4 regions of the Leuconostoc gasicomitatum LMG 18811 genome follow, and region 4 is predicted to be linked to each of the others. Evidence: predicted binding sites of a transcription regulator. Region 4 holds the regulator's gene; each other region holds the start of a gene.
The links. Region 4 encodes LexA, which represses DNA repair genes until DNA is damaged. Its sites were predicted from a motif close to CNAACANNTGTTNG; they were not measured.
Positions count from the first base shown of each region.

Region 1: LEGAS_RS05125 (Y-family DNA polymerase) is a predicted target of LexA. The motif match lies at 4,495-4,508, and genes of this name have one in related genera.
Region 2: LEGAS_RS05905 (FtsK/SpoIIIE family DNA translocase) is a predicted target of LexA. The motif match lies at 2,652-2,665, and genes of this name have one in related genera.
Region 3: dinB (DNA polymerase IV) is a predicted target of LexA. The motif match lies at 1,222-1,235, and genes of this name have one in related genera.

Region 1 covers NC_014319.1:1,046,592-1,052,130, forward strand. The annotation lists gene LEGAS_RS05110 (KxYKxGKxW signal peptide domain-containing protein) at 214-2,253, opposite strand; gene LEGAS_RS05115 (hypothetical protein) at 2,526-2,777, opposite strand; gene LEGAS_RS05120 (hypothetical protein) at 2,764-3,147, opposite strand; gene LEGAS_RS05125 (Y-family DNA polymerase) at 3,140-4,453, opposite strand; gene LEGAS_RS05130 (CatB-related O-acetyltransferase) at 4,821-5,459, shown strand.
Region 2 covers NC_014319.1:1,225,495-1,231,033, reverse strand. The annotation lists gene mvaD (diphosphomevalonate decarboxylase) at 1-585, opposite strand, end outside; gene LEGAS_RS05920 (AI-2E family transporter) at 778-1,932, shown strand; gene LEGAS_RS05915 (tRNA (cytidine(34)-2'-O)-methyltransferase) at 1,935-2,447, shown strand; tRNA gene LEGAS_RS05910 (tRNA-Glu) at 2,519-2,590, shown strand; gene LEGAS_RS05905 (FtsK/SpoIIIE family DNA translocase) at 2,724-5,117, shown strand; gene LEGAS_RS05900 (hypothetical protein) at 5,189-5,539, opposite strand, start outside.
Region 3 covers NC_014319.1:684,179-689,717, forward strand. The annotation lists gene LEGAS_RS03350 (phospho-sugar mutase) at 1-413, shown strand, start outside; gene rplS (50S ribosomal protein L19) at 535-894, shown strand; gene dinB (DNA polymerase IV) at 1,254-2,339, shown strand; gene LEGAS_RS03365 (DHH family phosphoesterase) at 2,407-3,423, shown strand; gene LEGAS_RS03370 (DEAD/DEAH box helicase) at 3,423-4,787, shown strand; gene LEGAS_RS03375 (alpha/beta hydrolase) at 4,825-5,539, opposite strand, start outside.
Region 4 covers NC_014319.1:893,887-899,425, reverse strand. The annotation lists gene tsf (translation elongation factor Ts) at 1-372, opposite strand, end outside; gene rpsB (30S ribosomal protein S2) at 497-1,273, opposite strand; gene LEGAS_RS04395 (GIY-YIG nuclease family protein) at 1,418-1,699, opposite strand; gene LEGAS_RS04390 (tRNA1(Val) (adenine(37)-N6)-methyltransferase) at 1,696-2,457, opposite strand; gene LEGAS_RS04385 (lysophospholipid acyltransferase family protein) at 2,516-3,151, shown strand; gene LEGAS_RS04380 (YneF family protein) at 3,163-3,402, opposite strand; gene lexA (transcriptional repressor LexA) at 3,674-4,315, shown strand; gene pyrE (orotate phosphoribosyltransferase) at 4,365-4,997, opposite strand; gene pyrF (orotidine-5'-phosphate decarboxylase) at 4,998-5,539, opposite strand, start outside.

The DNA of each region.
Region 1 (5,539 bases), 150 kb from region 4:
CCATTTTAACATAAATGTTGATACAAAAAGTAACACTATATCAACATTTCCAAGCATTTAAGTATTTATCATTTTTAAATACTTTCATAGCATCCTTAAAAATTCGATTTTTTACATAATTTTTATCAATAATTCTTGGACATACCTAGTTAATTCTTTGTTTAAAAAAACACATGTCGCCATGTGTTTTTTCTCGATTACCTTATAGTTTGTTCACATAATAGCGAAAACTGGTCTGCCTGCATTCCAATCACTGCTATCTCTACTTAAATTATTAGAAAGAGCGCTGACATCATACCAGCCATTATAATAACATCTATTATACGGATCTAATACTTCGGTAGCCCCATTGCTATAACCATACGTGGTAAGAGCATGTCCAATACCACCAGCAACATTTACAAAGAATATGACCGGCACACCTTGTTGCAATAAATTAGCAGTACGTTCAACTGTATTAATTTGTTCTACTTTTCTTCCATAAGCAGTAATTGTATTGATTAGATCACGTCCTGTGGCACCAAAAGATGATTGACTTAAATTGTTCATAACTGTTTTAACATCATCAGGATTCACATTAATACCGTATGAGCCATTTAATACCATGGCGATACTGGTAGGTACACAGCCTGCTTGACCCATTGAGTAATCATTAAATCGATGATTAGACCAACGACTATCTAACTGAGAAAAATAAACTGGCTTTTTTGCGATAATTAAATCACCGTTCCCACCAAAATCATATTTTTTGCCATTAACACGGATTGATGTATTACGTAGTTGATTATAGTTATTACCATAATATTCAACTTGATAAGGGTGACTACCATAATAACGTAACCCTTTTACGGCATCTCCATTGGCGCCAAAGAAATAGATGGTATTGGCATTTGTGCGAACATAATTGTTACGTACTTGGTTATAGTTATTACCATAGTATTCCATTTTGCCATTATCATAATTACGAATTCCCTTTATGGCATCTCCGTTGGTACCAAAGAAATAGATGGTATTAGCATTTGTACGAACATAATTGTTACGTACTTGATTATAGTTATTACTATAATATTCCATTTTGCCATTATCATAATTACGAATACCCTTTACAGCATCTCCGTTGGCACCAAAGAAATAGATGGTGTTGGCATTTGTACGAACATAATTGTTGCGTACTTGATTATAGTTATTACTATAATATTCCATCTTACCATTATCATAATTACGAATTCCCTTTACAGCATCTCCGTTGGTACCAAAGAAATAGATGGTATTAGCATTTGTACGAACATAATTGTTGCGTACTTGATTATAGTTATTACTATAATATTCCATTTTGCCATTATCATAATTACGAATACCCTTTACGGCATCTCCGTTGGTACCAAAGAAATAAATGGTATTGGCATTTGTACGAACATAATTGTTTTGTATTTGTTTAAAGTCCTGACCATAATATTGCATTTTGCCATTACCATAGTCACGTTCACCTGTCACAGCGTGTCCGTCTTTTTCATCAAAATACATATATGTCTGATCAACTTTTAAATAGCCATAATGCATGTGACCATTGTTATCATAATAAACAGTTTTAGATAAAAGATTGGTTAGTCCAACTGAATAATTGCCTTGCTTGTCAAAATTATACCAGTAATTATCAATATTTTTTTCACCGACAACTATTTTACCGTTTTCATAAAATTGATTTGTTCCGTTTTTATTGATCCACCCGTTTTTCACAGGTTCTTGTGTTTGAACCTGTGCGGAACTATCTGTCTTCCCTGATGTTGGAACGGTACTGATCTCTGATGAAGGTGTCACGTTAGTTGCTTTATCATTACTATCAGTGGACAAAACTGTACTTGATGATAAACTACTATTTGTTGCCGTTTCCTTGTCATTATTGACAGTAGTGTCAGTATTTGATGTGGTTTGCTTTTCAGCTTGTGCCTTATCTTTATCATTTTGCGTGGTAGTTATGTTACTATCGGCGACTTTGTTATCAATATTATCAGATGAATTTTTTGATGAATTCATTGCTATGTGATCTGGTTCCTTGACAGAACTAGAAGCCGTTGCTATCTGATTTTCAGATTGGTTAGTATCCGATTTGACAACTGCACTGTCTGAACCAGATACTAGCGTTGTATCTGCACTTGCCGAGTTAATAGCAAAGGTAGTCATGATACCAGTAGTTAAAACAACTCCTGTGACTAACCTCTTACCAACTTTATATAATTTATATCCCTTAATCATTTTGCCCCCCAATTATTCCATTGCAACAGTAATTTAATATCTTAATATTATAACCGGTTTTTCATTCATGTACAATTTAATTTTCATTGCTATTTTTATTAATTTCCGTTTAACTTGATATAACTGTTGTCCAATTAAAGTAAAGCCTATTCCCAGCAAAGCTAAATCACGATAGGTAACGGTTACGAACATGTTAATTCTTTGAGTTTGTTCACTCAAAGCAAACAAAAAAGAACTATCATAAATAAGTATAACAGGCGTTCCTTTTCAATCTAAAGTATTACAGTCAGTCCTGTGACATGCCTGATTTTTTGCGCAATTTCTGGCAATTTCTCACGATAAATTTCCCCATCTAATCGCGCAATCTGTTGAACTGTTGTGGCATAGCCAATCTTATAGTATTGAAAGTAGATATTGATTTGACCAGAATAAATTTGATCCACCAACTTGACTTCATAAATCGTGTTTGGTTTTTTGGTAAATAGTTGTTCGATTTCTAAAATAATCTCGTCAATTGTTGTCATGACTTAACCTCACTGCCCACATGTTCTCAAATAAAATATGTTCTGTGCCAATCATGACACCACGATCAGAAAAACCAGCAACTATACCAACAACGTTAGATAACATATGATTTGTTTGGTCTGTGTAATTTTCTTGCACAATAACCAATTTATAATTAATACTGGCATACTGTAAGCGTGACTTCATTTCTGATAAGGACATTTGTGCCATTTTTTTCGTGACATGATGTCTTTGTTGTCTTTGTTGTTTTTCTTGTTTCAGTGACGATGTATGATCAGATAAAAAGTAACCGTTCCACTTGACTTTGCCACGCTCACGATAATCATTTTTGAAGAAGTTGGTCACCAATCGGCTAAAATCATCATTCATAGCTGTTACCCCCGTCATGGCCACCCACTAAATTCGCACGATCAATCGCTGTACCGCCTTCTAGTTTGGACATGGCACGCATAATCGCAGTTGTCCCAAAGCGTTGACGTAACTCATCAACGACTTGATCAATTTTATTAGTGTTAATCTGTTGTTCTGGTTGTCTAAATAAGTCTAGTTGAATACCCATGGCATCAATTAGCCCACTATAATCAATGCCAATATGACGAATAACTTCGCCATGCCAATTTTGCTCAAATAACTGTATCATAATTTCCATTAATTTTCGCGTGTCGTTAGTTGCATCAATTCGTAATTGTTTTCTAAAACCATGACTACTTTGTTTTTCACTTTCTGCATACGAATGACCAATAAATAAACTCACTATAGTTGCCTGTTTTTGATGGAATCGAATACGTGAGGCGACTTGATCCACCATTTCACGAATGACAATTTCAATTTCTTCACGCTTATGATAATCGCGTGGTAATACTTGCGAATTACTATAAGATTTACTTTTAGGGACAATAACCTCTGTTAAATCAGAGCGATCAATGCCCCATGATAGCGCATAAAATTGTTCGCCGACGATACCCATTTTAGCACGGAAAATATAAGGATCTTGATGAGCCAAATCATACATGGAATTTACGCCCATATTATTTAATTTAAGTGCTGTGCGCTTGCCAATACTCCAAATATCATTTAATTGCGTGATTGGCCACAATTTTTTAGGGACATCTGCGTAATGCCAAACGCCCATAAGATTAGGCGCATGTTTAGCTTCTATATCTAAAGCAATCTTAGCCAAAACTGGCGAATCGCCAATACCAACAGTCAGATAAATGCCAGTCTCCTTACGGACACGTTCTTGAATTTTTCGCGCCACGATTTCTGGTGAATCGCCAAAGAAATCCCAAGTATCCGTCACATCTAACAATGACTCATCAATTGAATACGCCAATAATTTTTCTTCTGTGGTATATTCACGATAAATACTGTTAATCCGTAAATTTTCTTGAATATACAGGTTCATTCTAGGGTGTACAATAATCAATTTTTTATCTCTAGGTAAATCACGTTGGCGCATGATGTTACTTGCTCCAAGATTTTTTTTAGCCATAGGTGAAGCTGCTAAAACCAAACCACCATTTGTATTGGCTTGTTCAGACATAACAACTAAAATTGATCGCAGTGGGTTCAAACCAAGATCAACGCTTTCAACACTGGCATAAAAGCTTTTTGAATCAATCATAAAGAATACGCGTTGTTTTTCATATTGATAATTATAGCTCTGCCCAACCATTTTTTATTGTTCCTTGTCATATAGTCTATTTTACCATTATACGAACAAATGTTCTTATATGCAATAGTTTAATATATTAATTTTCTTAATTGTTTTTAGCATGATAAAGTTGTTATTACTTAAATTATATCCTGTATCTATAAAACTAAATCACGATAAACAAAGATCACAATTTTGAATTTTTCAACCAAATTTTGTACGCGCCTTGCTAAGTATTGAATCAAAAAGCACATCACTATATGTCTGTGATATGCTTGTCATATTTTAGTATGTAGCTGCATAGATATCTGTAACGTTTTTGGAAATATTGTTAATGTTTATGTTAAACTAATCATGAAATATTAATAGAAAGATGAGGTCCAAGGTTATGACCGAATTCCCTAATCCCGATAAAATTTATCCTGATGAAAATGTTAAAAGTATTGTCTTTTTAAAAAATGTTGTTACTAAACCTAATATTGATGTAGGAATATATACATATTTTTCAGACAAAGAACCGACAAAATTTGAAGATCACGTCACTCACCATTATGATTTTATAAATGATAAATTGATTATCGGTAAATTTTGTTCAATTGGAGAAAATATTGAAATTATAATGAATGGCGCTAATCATCTCATGAAAGGAATGACATCTTACCCTTTCTATATCATGGGTCACAACTGGTCTGATCATCTCCCAACATTTGATGATTTGCCAATCAAAGGAGATACTATAATAGAAAACGATGTGTGGATAGGTCAGAATGTAACAATTTTACCAGGAGTTCACATCGAAAATGGCGCAATCATTGGTGCTAATAGTGTTGTAGCTAGTGATATTCCGGCTTACTCAATTGTTGCTGGGAACCCTGCAAAAAAAATTCGAAAAAGATTTCCAGACGCTATCATTGAGCGTCTACAAAAACTTGCCTGGTGGGACAAAGATATTACATGGATAACGAAAAATATTGACAACTTAATGACTGCAAATGTTATAGAATCAAAAATAGACGAATTAATTTAATTCGTCTATTTAGATCCAATCTAAAATTTTTGAATTAAACTTTTTTTGATATTTGCAAAATTAATATCTCATTTTATAAT
Region 2 (5,539 bases), 330 kb from region 4:
GTTTGGTGATGTCATCGCACGCCGCATGCCTTCACTAGAGCTAACTTTTTTAACGTCAGATGACACTTCAGCAACGACAAGCGCTATTGGCATATCAGGAGCATGTAGACTCTCAGCAAACGATGATAGATCATCCATGCCTTCATGCCACACGGCAAAATGACCATAAAGTGATCGTGAAGCTGACCCAGAACCACGACGTGCAAGTCGTGATAATGATTCATTTGACATTTCAAGCCCAAGCTCATGTGTGACAGCACCTGTGAGCGCCGCAAATGCGGAAGCTGAAGAGGCTAACCCAGCACTGGTTGGTACATGATTTGTTGATGTGACAGTTAACGGACTAAAATTACCAAGTTGTTCGCGTAAAACATTTAAAAAATGGTGCGTTCTTGTTGTGTCTACCGATAAATTGTTTAAAATTAGTTGATCACTGTGGGTATTTGGAGTGACCGTTGTCTGCGTATAAAATTGCTCAAGTGTTAGGGATAATGAACTGGTAGTTGGTAAATTTAAGATAGGATCTTTTTTACCCCAATACTTAATAAGAGCAATATTCGTATGTGCGGTTACAGTTGTGGACATAAGGGTTCTTTCTGAAAATATGAGTTACTTCAATATTATCATATTTAATCTTTTTAGGCAGGATTCATTGATAAAACAGGTAAACATTGTATGTTTAGGATTGTGCGAAATATGGTAATATAGGTGTAATACAAAATACCACTTTAATTGCGAAAAACAGTATTTTAGTGGCATAATTATTGGAGGGGTTTCATGGCTAAAAATAAAGAACAACAGTCTTGGTATCGGCGATTGTTTTCAGGTAATGATTTACTACAAGGTTTGCTTGTTATTTTACTCATCTTATTAATTATTTTTTTGGGTTGGCAAGTACGTTTTATATTTGAACCAGTACGTGCGTTATTTACAGCGGTGGGTGCACCAATTTTAATTGCTGGGGTACTTTATTACTTACTAAGTCCAGTGGTTAATCTCATTAGTAAATACACGAGATTACCACGTGGCATATCAATTGGCATTATTTTGATATTATTATTAGCAATAATAGCAGGGATTCTAACGACCGTTGTTTTTGTATTGCGCAGCCAGGTCGTCACTTTTACTGATAATTGGCCGAGCTATTGGCATACAAGTCAGAATTTCATTAATGAAACATTTAAATCAGACCAGTTCAATCCGGTGAGAGAATTTTTAAATCATACAAACACCAATATTAACCAAACCGTGATTGATTGGAGTCGAAAATACCTGACAACTGGTGTAGCTGGCATCAGTTCATTTGCATCAATATTAACAACTGTTGGCATAACAGCTGTTGCTACGCCTTTTATTTTATATTATATGTTATTAGATGGCCATAAATTTTCTGAATTTGTTGCTGAAAAATTTCCACCTCAAGCACAACAATCAATACAACAGTTACTGACAGATATTAGCAAACAAATTGCACAATACATTCGTGGACAATTGGGTGTTGCTTTTGCAGTTATGATTATGTTTAGTATTGGCTTCACGTTGATTGGGTTGCCCTATGGCATTCTACTTGCATTAATGGCAGGCTTGTTTAACATGATTCCCTATGTTGGGTCAATTATTGCACAAGTACCTGTATGGACTGTGGCATTAATAGCAGGTGGACCAAAAATGCTTGTATTAGCAATTATCGTGTTAGCTATTGAGCAACCAATTGAAGGACATGTTATTGCACCAAAAATTTTAGGTGAGGCGTTGTCTATCCATCCAGTAACAGTAATTGTCGTATTATTAAGTAGTGGACACATTTTTGGTGTGCTAGGTATCATTTTAGCAGTACCAACATATGCTGTTGTAAAGGTTATTGTGATACGTATATATATGTGGTGGCGTAACAATTCAGAATTTTATAAAGACGAAGTGGAAGATATATAGAAATGACTAATCATATTGTATTATTTGAACCATTAATGCCAGCAAACACTGGTAATATTGCACGTACCACAGCGGGTACTAATGCCATTTTACACTTAATCGAACCACTAGGTTTTGATCTTGATGATAAGCATGTTAAACGCGCAGGATTGGATTACTGGGAACATGTGAAACTAGTGAAACATGCCAGCTTGCCTGATTTTTTGGCAACTTTGACTGATAAAGATCAACTTTATTTAGTTTCAAAATTTGCTAATATGGATTACACACAACCTAATTATATGCAAATGCAAGGTGATCAGTACTTCTTGTTTGGTAAGGAAACGACTGGGCTACCGGAAGTATTTATGCGTCAAAACCCTGAAAAAGCCATTCGTATTCCACAAAATGATACACACATTAGGTCTTTAAACCTGTCAAATACCGTTGCAATTGTTTTGTTTGAAGCGTTACGTCAGCAACATTTTCCTAATTTAGATACAATTCATAACTATGAACAAGATAAATTGAAGTAATCGGTTGACAATGGTTGGAATAATTGTTAATATGGTATAGTTATTTCAATAATGAAATAGCATCTGACCATGGCTCGTTGGTCAAGCGGCTAAGACGCTGCCCTTTCACGGCGGAATCGAGAGTTCGATTCTCTCACGAGCTATAAAAAGTCGCAACTTTGGTTGTGACTTTTTATATTGTGTCAGACAATTTTGAGAATATAAGGAACAAGTGTTTGTTTTGCTTTCATGGTAAAATAAAGTTTAAGTAATAATTAATTATAAAGGTGAAGATAATTGGCAACTCGAAAAACACCACAAAAACGTCGTACACCGACGTCACGAAAAAAAACAAACACAAACACAAATACAATAATTAGTAAAAATATTGCTATTTTAGTGACGGTATTATTTGGTATCCTAGGGATATTTAAATTAGGTTTATTAGGTGCGTATACGGCAAATGTCATTCGATTCTTCTTTGGTAACTTATATCTTGGATTTTTAGTACCACTGACAGTTGTGTTGATTTATTATTTTGTATTTAAAAAATTACCCAAAATTCCGGGACATTTTTGGATAGGGGCTATTATGGTCTTTATTTCATTACTCACCATGTCTTCTTTGCTTTTTTTTACATACTCATTGAAGAATGGCAATGGTTATACGCAAGAGGTAAGCCATTTAATAGGCCAAGATTTTGTTAATAAGGCATCAAATACACCAGTAGGTGGTGGTAGCGTAGGTGCTATAATTTATCAGTTATTATTTACTTTGATGTCAAACATTGGCACGTGGATAGTTTCGATTATTTTATTGTTTGCTGGAATTGTTATTTTTTTCCGTATTCCTGCGCGTGATTTAACACAAAAAGGGATTGAAAAAGCGCAAAAAGGCGTTGCCTATGTTCAAGAGCAACATGCAAATATGCCACCAAGAGCATCACTTTTTAAAAAACGTGATCGGCAAAGAAAGCGTATGACTGATTACGGTGACGACCCATTAGGTGTTCATCAAGAAAAAGCACCAGTAATATCTGAAGCGCCACAGTCTGTTACTGATCGAGAAATACAAAATGCTGAGGACTTTGTAAAGCCCGAAATTAAATGGCAGGGACCTGTAACAGAAGAAGTCATACAAAATGATGTTGTGGCAAAAAATATAGGCAAATCAACCGAAACTAGTGATGAATTGATTGAATTGGCGACAGGCACAACAGAAGATGAGAATCCTGATTATCAATTGCCAACTATTGATTTATTAACGCAAATCACGCCAACTGATCAAACAAAGGAATTTAAAAGTTTGACTGAAAAATCACGTTTAGTGCGTGATACACTACTTAGTTTTGGTGTAGAGGCGGAAGTGACCAGTGTGTCTCTTGGGCCGACTGTGACGCAGTATGAGCTTAAACCAGGGCAGGGGGTTAAAGTTAATCGCATTGCTAATTTATCGGACGATTTGGCATTAGCGTTAGCAGCAAAGTCTATTCGAATTGAAGCACCAATACCTGGTAAACCATATGTAGGTATCGAAGTACCAAACGATACCCAAGCTACGGTTGGTTTCCGTGACATGATCGAACAAGCACCAAAAGATGATAAGCATCTTTTGAATGTGCCTTTGGGCCGTGATGTCACAGGGAATATTATCATGGTTAATTTAGCAGATATGCCACATTTATTAATTGCTGGATCAACTGGTTCAGGTAAGTCAGTCGGTTTAAACAGTATCATCATTTCAATTCTTCTAAAGGCAAGACCCAGTGAAGTAAAATTGATGATGGTCGATCCGAAAGTAGTTGAATTATCAATTTATAATGGCATTCCACATTTATTGACTCCAGTTGTTTCTGACCCACGAAAAGCAGCTAAGTCTTTGCAAAAAGTTGTGGACGAAATGGAAAACCGTTATAAATTACTTGCGCAGTTTGGTAAACGTAATATTGGCGAATATAATTTAGCAGTGGACAAGCAAAATGCTGAAGCAAAAGAATCTGGTGCTAGTGTTATGCAAAAAATGCCCTATATTATAGCCATTGTTGATGAATTTGCAGATTTGATGAGTACAGTTGGTTCAGAAATAGAAGTATCTATTGCCCGTTTAGGTGCAAAAGCGCGAGCAGCGGGTATTCATATGATTCTAGCAACGCAACGGCCGGATGTCAAAGTTATTAATGGGACAATTAAAAGTAACATTCCTGGACGTATTGCTTTTAGAACGGCTTCGGGTATCGATTCACGCACCATTTTAGACAGCAATGGTGCTGAAAAATTGTTAGGCAAGGGAGACATGATTTTTGCGCCGCCAGGCAAACCAACGCAACGCGTTCAAGGCGCGTTTATCAGCAATACTGATGTCACTAATGTTGTTGAGTTCGTTAAAGCACAACAAGAAGTGCAGTACTCAGAGTCAATGACTGTAACTGATGATGAAATTTCACAAGATAGTGGCAATGGTGTGAGTCAAGGGGATAGTGAAGATGAACTATTTCAAGAGGCTATCCAATTTATTATTGAACAACAAAAAGCGTCAACATCATTACTACAACGCCGTTTTCGTATTGGTTACAATCGCGCTGCACGATTAATTGATGATTTAGAAGCTGGTGGTTATATTGGTCCTGCTGACGGATCACGACCACGTCATGTCAATATTACTGATGGCACCTCAGGGATAGAGCATGACTAATCTTTGTAGAGTACGAATTATTAAAAAATAAAAAATACACGAACTAAGCTATGTCTTAGTTCGTGTATTTTTTATTGTTGTTTAAACATAGGTTTAATTTGTGCAGCGAAACTATGATCAGGATCATTAACAAATTGCGTATAATCCTGCCAATACTTATCGGATAATATAACTGGTTCTGCAATATTATCTGGAATAAATTCTCTAGGAATGTTGCCATCACTATTTAACGGACCATCATAGCTCATTGAAAAATCTTTTAATTTTTTTTCAATGACTAATGATTGCGGTCCAAACCAATTGTATGGTTCACGATGAATATGATTGTCGTCAGTTTGGCACATATCAAAATGTGAGTGTACTTTGAATGGGTGAACTAGGGAAACAAATGTGATTTGACGATTATCAATATAAATAATACA
Region 3 (5,539 bases), 210 kb from region 4:
AAGGAAAAACATTTGCAGATGGTCTAGAGGAATTGTTTGAGAAGTTTGGTTACTTTGAAGAAAAAACAATTAGTCTTGATTTTCCAGGTATTCATGGTAACGATGAGATGGGCGCCATTATTTCACAGTTCCGTGATAAGCAACCTGATACAATTGGTGGTTTAAAGGTTATACGTGCACAGGATTTTTCAAAGTCAATTGAAACAACTGTCAATGGTAAAATAACGACATTACCACAGCCAAAAGCAAATGTATTAAAGTATTGGCTTGAAGATGGCTCATGGGTAGCTATTCGTCCTTCAGGAACTGAACCAAAATTAAAGTTCTATATTGGCGTCGAATCAGATTCACAAGTAGCATCTCAGTCTAAAATTGATGTTATGACAAAAGATTTGATGTCATACACGAAATAAAGTTAGACAATTGAGGCATATTTTGATACAATTAAAAAAGGCTTAGAGGCCATATTAACGCTAATCCGCTGTGCGTTTAGCCTAAGGGCAAGTGTAAGATTATCGACTAGGAGAATTACTAATGCGTCAAAATAGCATTTTAGAAAACATTACATCAGTACAATTACGTTCTGATATTCCTGATTTCCGCGCTGGTGACACTGTTAAAGTGTTCGCTAAGATTGTTGAAGGTTCGCGCGAGCGTATTCAATTATTTGAAGGTGTTGTTATCAAGCGTAAGGGTGCTGGTATTCAAGCAACTTATACTGTTCGTAAAATCTCGTCAGGTGTTGGTGTAGAACGTACATTCGCTTTGCATTCACCACGTGTTGAAAAGATTGAAGTGATTCGCTTTGGTGCTGTACGTCGTGCCAAGTTGTATTACTTACGTGCATTACAAGGTAAAGCAGCTCGTATCAAGGAACGTCGTCGCGACGTATAACTTGCTTAAAAAACATCCAGTGGGATGTTTTTTTTGAGTGTGTTATGTATTGATTTCAAAAGCATAAATTTGTATAATGAATTTCAGAATGTAATATTTATGTAATGAAACAGCAAAACGTATGATATGTAAACAGGACGATGAGGGTATATAATTAAAACATACTCGAATAATATTTGAGTTTCATTACTCCCCTAGTAATGTTTCAATCAGCCCCCCAATTACTGATTGATTTAATTGATAACTTCGGTTATCGCGCCCCTGACCATCCCCTCTTCGGTCAGGGGTTTTTTTATGTTTTCAATTATGGTTAACCAGTTTACGTTACGAACAACAGTTCGTTATGTTAAAATAACTATATGGTAGAATTCATGATTACAAATGATACACGTAAAATTTTGCACGTTGATCTGGATGCGTTTTATGCACAAATTGAAATGCGAGATAACCCAGAATTGAGACATAAAGTGTTAATTATAGCGCGTGATCCTGAAGAAACTGGGGGGCGAGGTGTTGTAGCAACAGCAAACTATGCTGCAAGAAAGTTAGGTGTTCATTCAGCTATGAGTGCCTCTGAAGCCAAAAAATTGGCACCTCATGCTGTCTTCTTATCTCCTAACTTCACTAAATATAGAGCTGTCTCTAACCAAATTCATAATGTGTTTGATGCTTTTACAAAGAAGGTCGAACCGGTAGCATTAGATGAAGCTTATCTTGATGTGAGTGATTTGAATTTATCAGGGTCAATGTTGGCAGCGCGTATTCGACACGAAATTTTAAGAGTGACGGGCCTCACGAGTTCTATTGGTATTTCACATAACAAGTTATTAGCTAAGCTGGGATCTGAATATAATAAACCAAATGGTGTCACAGTTATCACAACTCAAAATATGTTAACATTTCTTGATGAATTAGCTATTGGCGATTTTCGTGGCGTTGGGAAAAAAACACATGAAAAATTCAAGCGGTTGCAGATTGAAAATGGATCAGACTTGAGAAAAATGTCATATGATGAATTACGATCTCAATTTGGCAAGGTTGGGGAGCATCTATATTATCAAGCTCGTGGTGTTCATTTTGGTGAAGTTCAGTGGCAACGACAACGTCAGTCGATCGCTAAAGAAGAAACGTATGACCATTTTTTACATAGTGAACGCGATATACAATATGAATTTAAAAAACTAGCTGCTGCTTTGATCGAGGCGCTAAAAAAGCATCATCGTGTTGGCAGAACACTGAATATTAAAGTACGTGATGATAATTTTAATACAATGACTCGTGCAATCACACGAGAGTTACCGTGGCCATTGTCGGAAGAATTGTTAACTGAAAATGCGCAGAATATTTTTGAGGATTTAATGGCGCCACCTTTTTCAGTTCGATTATTAGGAATATCAATGGGTAATTTGCAATCTAACAGTTTTGAAGAAATGACGTTATTTTAAACGTGATATACTAGATAAAGACGTGTTAATTTTAAACACAGATCTGTAAAAATAGAAAGATAAGATTATGGCAACGATTGAAGAGCAACTACTACAACAAATTAAAAGATATGACACAATTATTATTCATAGACACCAGCGACCAGATCCTGATGCGTTTGGTTCACAACTAGGCTTGAAGGCAGTATTACAAGCGAGCTTTCCTGAAAAACATATTTATGCTGTAGGTAAAGAAGTGCCAGGGTTGTCATGGATGAACGAAGATGATACATTCATGGATGATATACCGGATAAAACCTACAAGAATGCTTTGATTATCATGGTGGATACTGCTAATTCACCCCGTATTGATGATCAACGGTGGCCTAATGGTTTAGAAACAATTAAAATTGATCATCATCCAAATGATGAACCTTACGGTGATTGGCAATGGATTAAGCCAGGACATTCAGCAACGAGCACGATGATCTATGAGTTCTATGAAACGCTTAAAGATCAAGGGTTAATCATGACTGATAAGGCAGCACGGTTACTTTACATTGGTATTGTAGGTGATACTGGCCGATTTATGTATGGCATGGACAAGGAAACTTTTCGTGTAGTTTCAGAACTATTTAATTATAAATTTAACTATGAAGCGGTTCATCACAATATGGAAACAATTACTGAAAATGCCGCTAAATTATCAGGATATGTCCTACAAAACCTGAACATTTTGCCTTCGGGATTTGCTTTTGTTGTGCTAACGAAAGCACTAGTTAAACAATTTGATTTAAGAGAATCTGGCACTGCCTTTGTTGTCCCACTGCCTTCAAAAATTGATAAAGTCAAAGCTTGGGCTATTTTTGAAGAACAAGATGAAGGTAACTATCGTGTACGTTTGCGATCAAGAACTATTGTCATTAACAAAATTGCAAACCAATTTGAAGGTGGCGGACATCCAATGGCATCAGGTGCTTGGGCACAAACAGGACAAGATGTTGAACGATTAATAAAAATGGTTGATAGTGCCTTAATTAAACAGTATGGTACCGAGGGAACAGCTCAGGAAATAACTGAGAAAATTGAAAGTAGAGAAATTTGATGGCAGAAACAGCAAACCAATTTGGACAATTTAATTTAAAGCCAGAAATCATTGTAGCTTTGACCAAAATTGGGTTTACACAACCAACACCAGTACAGGCTAAGCTTATTCCTAGTATTTTGCAAGGAAACGATGTTGTTGGTCAATCTCAGACAGGGTCTGGGAAAACACATACATTTTTGATACCAATATTGAACCAATTGTCACAAAATGAACAATATGTGCAGGCTGTAATTACAACACCATCTCGTGAGCTAGCAGCACAAATTACCAAGGCAGCTAAAGACTTCGCGGAAAGTTGGCAACAAAATGTGACGATTTCAGAATTTGTCGGTGGTACAGACAAAATGCGACAAATCAAGCAACTTGAAAAAGGTCAACCTCAAATTGTTATTGGCACACCGGGTCGAATTAAAGATTTGGTGTCAACCGGTGCTTTAAAGTTACATGCTGTACACACACTGGTTGTTGATGAAGCAGATATGACACTTGACATGGGATTTTTGAGTGAAGTAGATTTTATAGCTGGTGCAATGCCAGATAAATTACAAACTTTGGTATTCAGCGCAACCATGCCAGAAAAATTAAAGCCATTTTTAAAGAAGTATTTGGATAATCCAAAATTCGAAGCTATTCCTGTATCAACTGTTATTGCAGATACTATTGATAACTGGCTATTAGCGACAAAATCAAAAAATAGAAATGATGTGATATATCAAGTATTATCAATTGGCAATCCTTATTTGGCATTGGTATTTGCTAATACAAAAGAACGTGCAAAAGAAATTGCTTCGAATTTGCGTGGCCGTGGTTTAAAAGTTGCAGAAATTCATGGTGATATTGAACCACGTGAACGTCGACGTGTGATGAAAGCAATCCAAAACTTAGAATTTCAATATGTTGTCGCAACTGATTTGGCGGCCCGTGGTATTGATATTGAAGGCGTATCGCATGTTATTAATGATGATATTCCAGATGAGCTAGAATTTTTCGTTCATCGTGTCGGACGAACTGGTCGTAATGGGTTAGCGGGTCTCGCAATTACGTTATATGGTCCAGATGAAGAGCAAGAAGTTGCGGAATTAGAAGCGCTTGGTATTAATTTTAAAGCTAAGCAAATTAAAGATGGTGAGATTGTTGATGTTAAGGATCGCCGAGCACGTAAACAACGTGTCGCCACAACCAAAAAATTAGATCCAACAATGGTTGGTATGGTTAAAAAGAAGAAAAAAATTGTTAAACCGGGTTATAAGCGCCGAATTAAGTCAGCGATTCAACGTAAAGATCAAATGGATCGCCGTATTTCAAAGCGAGAAGAAATGCGCGCTACACGTAAGGAAAATAAAAAGCGTGGTGATAGGTAATAAAAAATAAGACGACTCAACTGAGTCGTCTTATTTTTTAATGGCGATCACGACGTGATAATGGTGTAATGATATTGGATTGAATTAATTTCATGACTTCGGGGTTATCTGGTAAATTAGAATGTTGTGCATTGTCACCTGTCACAGTAATCTGAGTATATGATTTAACTCTTTTTTGATAAATATATTTTCCAGCGATGACACTTTGAATTGGAACAATGCCATCATCAGTGTAGTCTTCAGTACCGGCAATTGAATATACTGTTAGGTGACTTGGTATTTTACTATTATCTTGTATAAAATCTTTTAACATTTCAGTGCGTCGCTGTAAGGAAGTTTCTGAAAAGTTAAAGGGTGTCCCCAATGTCATCAATGTTGGTATTGAAAAGTCATCACTGTCAAAATATTTTTCAAAAAAATTTGTCCATATTAAGCCACCGTTTGAATGACCAACAGCAGAAAATGTCTGAAAGTGATAGCGATCTTGTAAGGCATAAAGAGCACTTGTTAACCATTGTGTCTGTTTTTTAATATTGTTGTAACCATCTTCGTTATTTTGAAAGCCAATAACAATAAATGGTTGGCGGTCATTAGCGTTGATTTTGCCAGTGTATATCAACTCACCATCTTGGTTAACTTTGACTTTTAGAACACTGTGTGTTGGGCCACTAGCATTGATTTCTGATAATAAATGATCGAATCGATTAACGGTTGCTTCAGATCCGGGAACAAAAATAACAGGTGTCATATGT
Region 4 (5,539 bases):
CATATCATTCAAAGTTTGGCCAGCTTTTACTTCCAAAGCCAATGCAGATTCAACATCTGCAGGCGTAAATTCAACGATTGCATTTGCAACAGCCTTTAACAAGTCATTAAATTCAGCGTTTCCCGCAACGAAATCAGTTTCTGAGTTCAATTCGATAATAGCTGCTTTATTGCCATCAACAGCAACGTATGTCATACCTTCGGCAGCAACGCGGTCACCTTTTTTAGCAGCCTTAGCCATACCCTTTTCACGAAGCAAGTCAATTGCTTTTTCCAAGTCACCATCAGCTTCAACCAAAGCCTTCTTTGCATCCATCATACCAACAGATGTCTTATCACGTAATTCTTTTACTTGTGCAGCAGTAATTGCCATTATATTGCTCCTCTAAAAATATTTATGTTTTCATTATAACATGCTTTTTACACGTTTCGGACAAATAAAAATGCCAATCCGCATCCCAAACAGGTCCGCAGGAACGGCATTTGTCATTCAAATATTAATTATTGCCTTCTTCAACGATATTAGTGATTTCTTCAATTGATTCTGTGTTTTCATTTCCAGCTACAAAAGCATCTTCAGGCGCTGAATCTTGTCCTTGACGACCTTCAATAATAGCATCAGCCATCTTAGCAGTGATTAAACGAACTGCACGAATAGCATCATCATTGGCAGGAATCTTAACATCAACAACTTCAGGGTTAGCATTTGTGTCAATCATAGCCACAACAGGAATGTTTAACATGTTTGCTTCCTTAACAGCTATTTCTTCCTTCTTAGGGTCAACAACAAACAATACATCTGGTAAACCAGGCATATCTTTAACACCACCCAAAAACTTATCCAACTTTTCACGTTGCTTGTTTAGCAAAACAACTTCTTTTTTAGGTAATTGTTCGAAAGTGCCGTCTTCGGCCATAACTTCCAAATCCTTCAAACGTTGGATACGTGTCTTAATTGTATTCCAGTTAGTCAAAGTGCCACCCAACCAGCGATGGTTGATGAAATATTGACCAGCACGTGTTGCTTCTTCAGCAATAGCATCTGATGCTTGTTTCTTTGTACCAACAAACAAAAAGTTGGCATCATCTGTTGATGCATTACGGACAAAGTTATAAGCTTCATCAACAAGCTTAACTGTCTTTTGTAAATCGATGATATGAATACCATTACGTTCTGTAAAGATGTATTCATCCATTTTTGGGTCCCAACGACGTGTTTGGTGCCCAAAGTGTACTCCTGCTTCGAGGAGTTCTTTCATTGAAATAACTGCCATGATATGGTCTCCTAGGTTTTTCCGCCGACAAATTCGACATTCACAATGACATTTCTGCACCTATGTGAACTTGTTTGCCGTGTGTATTTGTTGCTAATAACAACAGCTATTATTATACGAAATAATTAACAGTATTGCAAGCTATTAGATCCAAATTTTTTCATTAACCTGATGCGCTATCAAAAATTTCTCTTTGTTTTTTCTGGTCAGTTTTTTAAAGTTTGCTTCGGCTCGTAGCGCGTCACTTTTTGTATCAAACTGTGCATCATAAATTAATTGTAAAGGATGTCTTGACTTGACACGTGTAAACTTCGCCCCTTTACGCACTTGATGTGTCTTAAATCGGCGTTGAACGTCATCGGTAAAGCCAGCATAAAAATAACCATCAGCCGTATATAAGACGTAAAAGTAATATGGTTTTATCATACCCATGATTGCCCATATAAAATATTTTGTACCTGATTTGTATATTCATTTGTTTGTGTATAAGCCACAATTGGTGGCATAATGCGAACACCGCCTAAACGTCCAGCTTTTATTGCCTCAATAAGTACCATATTCGCTTCTCGATCAGATTTACCATAGACAAATTGTATGCGCTTAATCATTAGTTTTCGTGCTGAAAATGCTGAAAAGATATCAGCCAATCGTTCTGGTCGATGAACCATATAAAATTTGCCATTATTTTTAAGTAATTTATTGGCAACTTGGGCTAATCCTGGCAAATCTATCGTCAATTCGTGACGCGCCAATTCATAATGTTCATCTTGATTTGTTTTTGTTGTATTATTTAATGGGAAATATGGCGGATTCGACAAAACGGTTTCTGCTGAACCTGGTTGAATATCATCAAATATAGCCTTCATATCTGACTGTAAGACACTAACACGATCCTGTAACCCATTCATTGCAATACTTCTTTTGGCCATTTCGGCTAGTTCTGGCTGAATTTCCACTAACTTAATCAGACCCGCAACTTTTGGTGCATAGAATAAACCAACAGCACCTGTACCAGCACCCAGATCCACGGTCAATCCACGCCCTTTTCCTTTAACATCAGCAAAATGTGCTAATAAAATTGCATCTAGTGAGTATGCAAACATATCCGGATTTTGGATAATATGAATATTTTGTGATGGTAAGCCATCAATACGCTCACCTGTATTAAGAATTGGTTCAATCATTGTTTTTTTCTCGCTTTATCGTGTAAAATAGTTAAGGTAGTTTATGAGGTGACTAATAATGAAATTTTATGATTTTTTGCGCGGTGTAGCTATTGGCCTAATGTGGACAGTAAATGGGCGAATCAAGTATATGAATCGAAATCGTATACCTACTGATGATAACTATGTTTTGGTCGGACCACATCGTACATGGTGGGATCCCGTTTGGTATGCAGTTGCTGCCTACCCAAAACATTTTATTTTTATGGCTAAAATTGAACTTTTTAAATTTCCACCACTTGCTTGGCTCATTAAATCTGCTGGTGCATTCCCGGTTGATAGAGAAAATGTTGGCCCGAGTGTTATCAAAATACCAGTGAACGAATTAAAGCACGGCAATCGTTCACTTATCATGTTTCCTTCTGGTTCCAGACACAATGATGAATTAAAATCAGGTTCTTTATTGATCGCAAAGATGTCAGGAAAAGCGATTGTTCCCGCTGTATACCAAGGACCAGTATCCTTTGGACAGCTGTTTAAGCGAAACAATACCACCATTAATTTCGGTGAACCGATTATAATAGACCGTAAAGACAGGTTAAATAAAGAAAACATTGCCAAATATACACAGATGATTCAAGACGCTTTTGATCAGCTAGATCATGAGGTAGATCCTACCTTCGTTTATGTCGATCCTAAACGTGAAAAAAAATAAGCCATTAAGGCTTATTTTTTTTGCGCTTGTTCGCTTTGTTGCTTCATCTGAGCCATCATTTGATTTAATTTCTTTTGTGATGGCTTTTGACCCATTGACATCATCATTGACTTCATCATTTCTTCTGAAATTGGTGGATTTTTTGCTAAATAACTCTTCATTGAGTTCCGTGCTAAGAAGAATCCAGCCGCCAATCCAATAATTAAAGTCAAAACTGCAATCAAGATGACGAGTCCAATATTTAAAGTCATAGTCTTCCCCTTAATAAATTTCTAAGATTAATTATAGCATAAAGTACAAAATAATGACGTCAAAATTTCTGCCAATACTAACCTCTGACTTTCAACAATATTATCCACAGATTTCCCTTGAAATTAGACGTACTTTTAAAGAAATGATAAATGTTTTTAGTAAATAAGTTATTAAAACCTAAAAAAACGAACAAATGTTTGATTTATCTTTAGCTTTTCGTTATAATTAGTACATATTAAATCGAGTAGTATTAAGGAATGAAATCCAAAAATGACAATTCAAATTCAAGAAAGTAAACAGCTACAGGTGCTGAGGTTTATCCATGAAGCACAAATAACAAATGGCTATCCACCTACGGTGCGTGAGGTTGGTGAAGCTGTCGGTTTGTCCTCTTCTTCAACAATTCACGGTCACATCGAGCGGCTAGTGAAAAAAGGCTATCTTTTAAAGGATGCCTCAAAACCACGTGCTCGTGCCATTGAAGTCACTGATTCTGGTTTAGAAGCATTGGGTGTATCTATTACTCCTGGTCGTATCCCTGTACTAGGACTTGTTACTGCTGGTACACCTATCTTGGCTGTTGAAGAAGAAGCCACTGAATTTTTTCCAATTCCGGACAATTTGATGCAATTTGATGGTGACATGTTTATGCTAAATGTTCGTGGCAATTCTATGGTCAATATTGGTATCTTAGATGGTGATAAGGTCATTGTCCGTAAACAAGATAACGCTGATAATGGCGACGTTGTGGTAGCCATGAATGATGATAACGAAGCAACAGTTAAACGTTTTTTCCGAGAAGCAGACCATTTCCGTTTACAACCTGAAAATGACGCAATGGCACCAATTATTCTTAAAAGTGTTTCTATTTTAGGTAAAGTTATCGGCCTCTATCGTGATGCAATCTATTAAAAACAAAAAATCTTTGGGGACATTTCCCCAAAGATTTTTTAGTGTCCATTTATAATTGCCATTTGTTAGGATTTTGTTGCCAATTTTGTAGTGTTTTCAATTGAGATTTGTTTAATTCACCACGCTCAATAGCTGTGGCGACCAATTGAGAGTATGTTGTTAATGATTTAAAAGTTAACTTTGCATTAGTAAAATTAGTCAGTCCTTCAGATAATTCATATGAAAAAATTGATACGACACCTAAAACATTAGCACCTTCTTTACGTATCGCTTCAACGGCAGCTAATACCGATCCTCCCGTTGAAATTAAATCATCAATTAATACAACTTTTTTACCAGTAGTAACTGCTCCCTCTGTTTGACGGCCGGCCCCATGATCTTTTGGCTTCGATCGTACATAAATCATAGGCTTATTCAATTTCTCAGATACCCATGCAGCATGAGGAATACCAGCCGTTGCAACACCACCAATAATTTCAACATCCCCAAATGATTCTTGAATTAATGCTGCTAAACCTTCATAAATATTTTGACGGACTTTTGGGTAACCAATAGTCATGCGATTATCCGTATAAATAGGACTTTTAATACCTGATGCCCAAGTAAACGGTTTTTCTGGGGAAAATTTTACTGCACCAATTGTCAGTAAATCATTTGCCACTTGTTCTGCATAATTCAACATTTAATTGCTCCATTCTAATAATACACGTTGGTAGGCTGCCACAGGATCATTGGATTTAGTAACGGAACGACCGACAACTAAGCCGGTAGCACCCAATTCACGCGCTTTTTCAGGTGTTGTAATGCGATTTTGATCATCAGTTGAATCACCAGTTAATCGAATTCCCGGTGTTATACGTAGAAACGAATCATTCGTTTTTTTCTGAATGAAACCTGCTTCCAACGGCGCACTAATTGTCCCATCAATTCCTGATTGATATGCTAATTCAGCTAAATGAATAACATTTTCCGTCATGCTTGAAGACGTTAATTGTGTTGCCTGCATATCAGCTTCTGAAAAAGAAGTTAATTGCGTGACCGCTAGTAATTTCATCTCCTTACCTTTGTTTGCTACAGCCTGTCGTAACATTTTTGTACCACCGGCAGCATGAACTGTCAGGTATTGAACATTTAGTTTTGCAATACTAGCAACCGCATGACCAACTGTTGTTGGAATATCATAAAGTTTCAAATCCAAGAAAATTGTAAAACCTTGTCTGTGCA